One region of the Desulfofundulus salinus genome, then DNA from elsewhere that is predicted to be linked to it. Evidence: predicted binding sites of a transcription regulator. Region 1 holds the regulator's gene; each other region holds the start of a gene.
The links. The regulator LexA, encoded in region 1, represses DNA repair genes until DNA is damaged. The targets are predictions, from matches to a motif close to CNAACANNTGTTNG.
Positions count from the first base shown of each region.

Region 2: a site for LexA is predicted at 926-939, ahead of recA (recombinase RecA). Genes of this name have one in related genera too.
Region 3: a site for LexA is predicted at 1,167-1,180, ahead of dinB (DNA polymerase IV). Genes of this name have one in related genera too.

Region 1 is NZ_RBWE01000001.1:1,938,972-1,941,239, forward strand. It holds gene D7024_RS09980 (sigma 54-interacting transcriptional regulator) at 1-695, opposite strand, end outside; gene lexA (transcriptional repressor LexA) at 853-1,461, shown strand; gene D7024_RS09990 (DUF1847 domain-containing protein) at 1,485-2,123, opposite strand; gene D7024_RS09995 (succinate dehydrogenase/fumarate reductase iron-sulfur subunit) at 2,188-2,268, opposite strand, start outside.
Region 2 is NZ_RBWE01000001.1:962,709-964,976, forward strand. It holds gene D7024_RS04915 (helix-turn-helix domain-containing protein) at 1-814, shown strand, start outside; gene recA (recombinase RecA) at 952-2,028, shown strand; gene D7024_RS04925 (LexA family protein) at 2,043-2,268, opposite strand, start outside.
Region 3 is NZ_RBWE01000001.1:2,706,817-2,709,084, reverse strand. It holds gene D7024_RS13670 (4Fe-4S dicluster domain-containing protein) at 1-191, shown strand, start outside; gene D7024_RS13665 (CoB--CoM heterodisulfide reductase iron-sulfur subunit B family protein) at 260-1,111, shown strand; gene dinB (DNA polymerase IV) at 1,227-2,268, shown strand, end outside.

The DNA.
Region 1 (2,268 bases):
TGGCGCAATTGTTCCATTAAATTCATGACGTCGGTAAAGTGCTGAAAAACCACCACCGCTCCTTCCATCTTGCCGTCCACAAAGATGGGTGCGGCGTTGGAAACGACCTCGGCATTGCTTCCCCCTACCTTTGTACGGTGCCCCACCACACTGCGGCCGGTACGCAACACCGTGGCCAGAGCTCCATCGGGGGAAGCCTCAAAAATATTCTGTCCAATCCGTTCCCTTTCACTGATGCCGGTAATCCGGGTAAAGGCCGGATTGACGTACTTAATCACACCGCGAGAGTCCGCCACTTCGATGGCCTCCTGGACCGAATCCAGGATGGCAGCCAGTTCTCCCTGCACTCGCCTGGCTTCAAGCAATTTTTCCTTTTCCCTTAATACGGCCAGCATAAGATCCAGCGCCCGGGCCTCCATGATGGACGTTCTCCGCGGCTTTATCCGGTGCAGGTGCATCTGGATCTCCGGATCCCCGGTAGCCTCGATCAAAACATCCACGCCGGGCAGGCGTACCATTTCCGTATAATCGGCGGTGGTAAAAACCCCGTCCGCAGCCGCAGCTTTAACTCCCGGGGATGAAGGATCGGGATCGGCCACACCCAAAATTTCCACATCCCCCACGGCCTTTAACATGCGGTAAATGGAATAACCGTCCTCATTACCTCCAATAATGGCTACGGTCAACCTGGGCATGCCGCCTCACCTTCTACGTGATCCAAATTTTACGAGAGTATTTCGACGATTATCTTCTAATCCCTTCTAAAAAATAAAAAAATATTAATTCGAACAACTGTTTTTCTATAAATATCTTTATGGTATAATTCAAAGCAAAAAGGGAGGTTGACGGGTTATGAACACCGCACTCACTCCCCGGGAGAAGATTATTTTAGAAGTAATTAAAGAAAACATCCGCACCAAAGGCTATCCCCCTTCGGTTCGGGAGATTGGTCAAATTGTCGGGCTAAAATCCAGCTCTACAGTACATAACTATTTAAAGCGTTTAGAACATAAAGGTCTCTTACGCCGGGATCCCACCAAACCCCGGGCGCTGGAACTACTGGAGCGCACTTTGCCCTCAAGCCAGCCCATGCGGATGGTCCCCCTTTTAGGACGGGTAGCGGCCGGTGAACCCATCCTGGCCGTGGAAAACCAGGAAGATGTTTTTCCCCTGCCGGCCAGTTTTACCGGAGAGGGAGAATTCTTCATGCTTACCGTCCGGGGCGACAGCATGATTGAAGCTGGCATCCTGGATGGGGACCTGGTGGTGGTCCGGCGCCAGCCCAGCGCCGATAACGGGGACATTGTGGTAGCGCTTCTGGAAGACGAAGCCACGGTAAAAAGATTCTTCCGGGAGAACGACCATATTCGCCTGCAACCGGAAAACAAGGCCATGTCTCCCATCAGGGTAAAAAACCCGCTTATCCTTGGCAAGGTAGTGGGCTTGCTGCGTAAACTTTAAATTTAAAACCCCTCCCCCTGTCCCTAATCTGGCTTTTTGTAAGCTACCAGCTTCGGGGTATAATAATGGGCAGCGTAAACGGCACCCAGGGGATTATGGGCCAGCACCCGATCCTTGACTGCCAGCACAGTAACCGGAGCTGCCGAATATTTGATAAATAAGCTATCATGCCCGACACAAAGGCCCAATAAAACGTTCAATTCCGTTCCGGCCCGGTTCAATATGTGCGCCTGCGCGATGGGATTGCACATGGGTTCAAATTGACCGGGGCGGACCTTTTGTTCGTCCCGTATACCTAAAAACTCTTTGGGCGTAGAACCGGTCTTGCACATTACCGATTCGACAACAAATCCTGCCTGCTTGAAAATCTTTGCTACCTCGGCTGCTTCCTTGCGCAACCCAACGCAGAAGGCCAAGCCCAATCTGGTAAAGCCGGCCATGCGGCTGAACTGGATGATTTCCTCCAGCCTGGTCCATTTGCGGTAACCGGCAGATTCAGTTAAGGCCGAGTTAAGGGCTAGATTAAATACGCCCGGCCCCTGGTATTCCTTTCTGGCCTCCTCTAAAACGCTGCCTTCGGATTTCATGGGACAGTGCTCCGGAATCTTCCCCGTCTGACCCGTGTAGCAAGCATAAATTCCACATTCTGCACACCTGCTCATCATGGTTCACTTCCTTTCTCAAGCGCAAGGGAATGGCACGTTAATGGCCATTCCTTTGTCTGATTTATACGTGGCATACGTCCTCAGGCACCGTGATTCCTTTGGGACATTTTTCAGGTAAATTTTTAATGAATAACCTTAAAAT
Region 2 (2,268 bases), 980 kb from region 1:
AACCGGCGTGAGTGAAAAGACCCTGCATTCCTATAAAAAAAGCCTGGTTGAAAAGGGACTGATCATTGTCCGCAACAGGTACGATTCCAGCAACGGCCAGCTGAGCAATGAATATGACCTGGCGCCTGTCTTTGAAAAACTGCAGCAGATTATTCAAAACGAGGGGGAAGAAACCCCTGATTCCGGACAGGGGTGTGTAAAAAATACAGACCCCCCTCTTACCCGGGTGGATCATGCCGGGGGGTGTGAAAAAATTTCATACCCCCCACTTTCCGAATTTCAGAGGGGGGTCTGTAAAAATTTCACCCCCCCTCTTACCATGGGTTCAGACGAATTAAATAATAATTTTGTTGTTGTTGATGTTGATGTTGATCGTGACATCGTTGATTACCAAAAACCGGGAGAGAATATGCCCGCAGACAACCGCGGCGAAACGCCGGACGAACCTGTAACGAGCGCCCATCCCTGCCTTAACACCGCTGTTTTGGGGGAGTTGCAGGCGGCGGTGCTGGTGGCCACCGGCGCCCGGGTGCCTTCAGAGTTCCTGGAGGAACTCCTGCTGGAATTTCCAAAAGAAAAGATCAGGGAAAAAATCAAACTTATCAGTGAAATGGGCAGCGGTACGGAAATCAGGAACGTCCCCGGCCTGCTGGTTGCCGCTCTCAGGGAGGATTACAGGCACGAACCCGGGCGGCCGCAGGGCCGGGTCGAGAAGAATAAATCAAAAACAAAGAAAGCGGAAAGTAAAACGGATTCTGAGGAACACGAGAAGCTGAAAAAACGGGAATTGCTGAAATCCCTTTATCTCTCTTGAGTTATCAGGCTTTTTCGTCAGTTTCTGGATTTTTCCGTGTGCTACCATAACTTTTCACCCCCATGGTAACATTTCCCTTGCATCAGAACGGGTTTTGTTTTATAATCCCTTAAAACATATGTTTGGGGGTGCGCGAAATGGCAAGAGCGGAGAAAGATAAGCCGGCCACCAGGGAGGAAGTGCTTGAAAACGCTTTAAAGGGGATCAGGCAGAAATATGGTGATGGATCCATCATGCGTCTCGGTGAAAACCCGAGAATGAACGTGGAAGCGATACCCACCGGGATACTGTCTTTGGATATTGCAACCGGCATTGGTGGCCTGCCGCGCGGACGCATTGTTGAATTGTTCGGACCGGAGTCCTCGGGTAAGACCACCGTTGCCCTGCATGCCATAGCCGAAGCGCAGAAAGCGGGAGGTACCGCGGTATTTATAGACGCGGAACATTCGCTTGACCCGCTGTACGCCAGGAAACTCGGGGTGGACATTGAGAACTTGCTCGTTTCACAGCCCGATTATGGGGAGCAGGCTCTGAACATTTGCGAGGATCTCATCGAAAGCGGCGCGATAGACGTGATAGCGATAGATTCCGTGGCGGCCCTGGTGCCAAAGGCGGAAATAGAAGGGGAAATGGGTGAACTCCAGGTCGGCCTGCAAGCCCGTCTGATGTCTCAGGCATTGCGCAAACTCGCCGCCATTGTCAACAAGACAAGGACTTTGGTTATATTCATCAATCAGTTGCGGGAAAAAGTGGGCGGGGGACACGGCAACTTCAACTCCATTCAGGAGACGACACCAGGCGGCAGGGCGCTCAAATTTTACGCCTCCATGCGCCTGGAGGTGAGGAAGAAGGAAAACATCAAAGACAAGGAAGGAATAATCGGGAGCAGAACCTTGATCAGGGTGGTCAAAAACAAACTTGCGCCGCCATTTAAGGAAACGACCGTAAGCATGATCCATGGTGAAGGGATTTCCAGGGAGTGGGATGTGCTGGAAATGGCGGAAAAGTTGCACATCATACAAAAATCCGGCACGTGGTACTCTTTCAACGGCGAGCAACTGGGCCAGGGCATGGAGAACGCGAGGAAGTTCTTAAAATCGTACCCGGAAGTAACGGCCCAGATAGTTGAAAAAATAAAAGCCGCTATTGTCGGCGGTAATGAAATGAAGCCTTTAGAAAACAAGGTTATCCCGTTGGTAAAAGACCCGGAGTAGCTCCGGGTTCCTTTTTACGGTTCAAACTCCACTTTTATCACCCTTCCGAGTATTCGTACCTCATCAATCCTGTATATCTGCGGCTGATATTTGGGATTATCCGGGTAAAGAATGACGGCTTCCTCAAGAAACTTTACCCGCTTAAGGGTGGCTTCCTCATCATTCACAAGGACAACGGCTATCTGGCCGTTGTCCACCGTTTCCTGGCGGCGTACAAGCACTATGTCTCCGGGATAGATG
Region 3 (2,268 bases), 770 kb from region 1:
AAATCAGGGCTACCGGCCGGATTCACGAAACCATGTTGATGCTCAAGTACAAGTTAAAAACCGGCAATCTTTTTGCGGATATGAAGCTGGGCTGGCAGCTCTTCCGGCGGGGTAAGCTGCCCCTGTTACCGCGCCTCAAAAAAGACCCGGCGGTGCGCCAGATCTTTGAGCGGGCCGGCGGGCAGGGGTAAACAGGGGCAACGCCGTGCCTCTCTGGCGACAAGCGTTTTTGATCGTTTTCTGGAAGAGGTGCATCATCATGCAATACAGCTACTATCCTGGCTGCTCCCTGGAGGCCACCGGGGTGGAATACAACCTTTCCACCCGGGCGGTGGCCGGGGCTCTGGGGCTGGAGCTGGTGGAGCTGCCCGGCTGGACCTGCTGCGGCTCCTCTTCGGCCCACGCGGTGAACAAAGACCTGACTTTGGGACTGGCGGCCCACAATATCGCCCTGGCCCAGCAGCAGGGTCGGGACCTGGTGGTGCCCTGCTCGGCCTGTTACACCCGCCTGTCCAAAGCCGACCACCAGATGAGGCATGACCCCGGGGAAAGGGCGCGGGGAGAAATGCTGGCGGGCTTTTCCTACACCGGTGAGATCCAGATTTATTCCTTTCTGGAAGTGGTCAGGGTACAGGTGGGCATGGAAAGGGTTGCCCAAACGGTACGGCAGTCCCTGACTGGTCTAAAGCTGGCCTGCTATTATGGGTGCCTTTTAGTCCGACCGCCCGAAGTGCGCCCCTTTGACCGGGCCGAAGACCCCACCTCCCTGGATGAGCTGGTTGCCGCCCTGGGGGCGGAGCCGGTTCCCTGGTGTTATAAAACCACCTGTTGCGGGGCCGGGCTTTCCCTGACCCGGCCGGAGGTGGTGGAGCAGCTGGTTGCCCGGCTTTTGTCCGCCGCCCGGGAAGCCGGGGCCGACGCCCTGGTTAGCGCCTGTCCGTTGTGCCAGAACAACCTGGAGATGCGCCGCCCGGCTCAAGAGGGCATCCCCGTGTTTTACTTTACCGAATTAATGGGCCTGGCTTTCGGGTTGGGGGAGGCATCCGGTTGGTTGAAAAAACACCTGGTCGATCCCTTCCCTTTATTGCAGCGGTTTTCCCTGGTGGGGTAGCCGGTACGAAGGTCCCTGGACAGCGGTTGCCCAGGAAATATTTACCTCTTGCCAGAGAACAATTGTTCTGGATAAAATGAGATCAGAACACTTGTTCAGGGCAGGAGGTTTTATTATGTCCCGGGCCATTTTGCTGGTTGACATGAACGCCTTTTTTGCCAGCGTCCATCAGGCCCTGGATCCGGGCTTGCGGGGCAAGCCGGTGATCGTCGCCGGGGATCCGGCCAGGCGCCACGGCATTGTCCTGGCCGCCAGCTACGAGGCCAGGGCCAAAGGGGTGAAGACCGGCCTGACGGTGGCCGAGGCCCGCCTGGTCTGCCCCGAAGGAATCTTCATCAAGCCGCAGCACGACCTCTACGTTCGCTTTTCCGCCCGTATCCTGCGCATCCTGCACGACTTCACCCCCCTGGTGGAGCCTTTTTCCATTGACGAAGCCTTTTTGGACGTTACCGGCTGCCGGAAGCTCCTGGGTTCCCCGGTGGAAATTGCCCGCCGGCTGAAAGCACGCATTCGCCAGGAAGTGGGCATCACCTGCAGCGTGGGGATTGGCCCCAACAAGCTCCTGGCCAAAATGGCGGCGGAACTGCAAAAACCCGACGGCCTCACCCAGCTCACTTTCGAGGATGTACCCCGGCGCCTGTGGCCCCTGCCGGTGCGGGAACTTTTCGGCGTGGGCCCCCGTTACGAAGAGCACCTGAGAAAGTTGAACATCCATACCATTGGCGACCTGGCCAACTTCCCGGTGGATGTCCTTAAAAGGCGATTTGGGGTCTACGGAGAAGCCCTGTGGTTCTGCGCCCGGGGTATCGACCACAGCCCGGTGGATCCCGGCAGTTTGAAGCAGGTGAAAAGCATCGGGCAGCAAATCACCCTTCCCCGGGATTACCGGGGCGAGGAGATCAAGGTGGTGCTATGGGAGCTGGCCGACCGGGTGGCCCGGCGGGCCCGGGCGGGAGGATGTGCCGGCAGAACGGTGGTGCTGTCCCTCAAAGACACCCGCTTTAACTGGCTGTCCCGCCGGAAAACCCTGCCTTTCCACACCAGCCTGGCCGGGGATATTTACCGGGTCGCGGCGGATTTGCTGGAACAGCACTGGTCCCCGCACTGGCCGGTGCGCCTGGTGGGGCTTACCCTGAGCGGTTTAACGGCCCGCATGC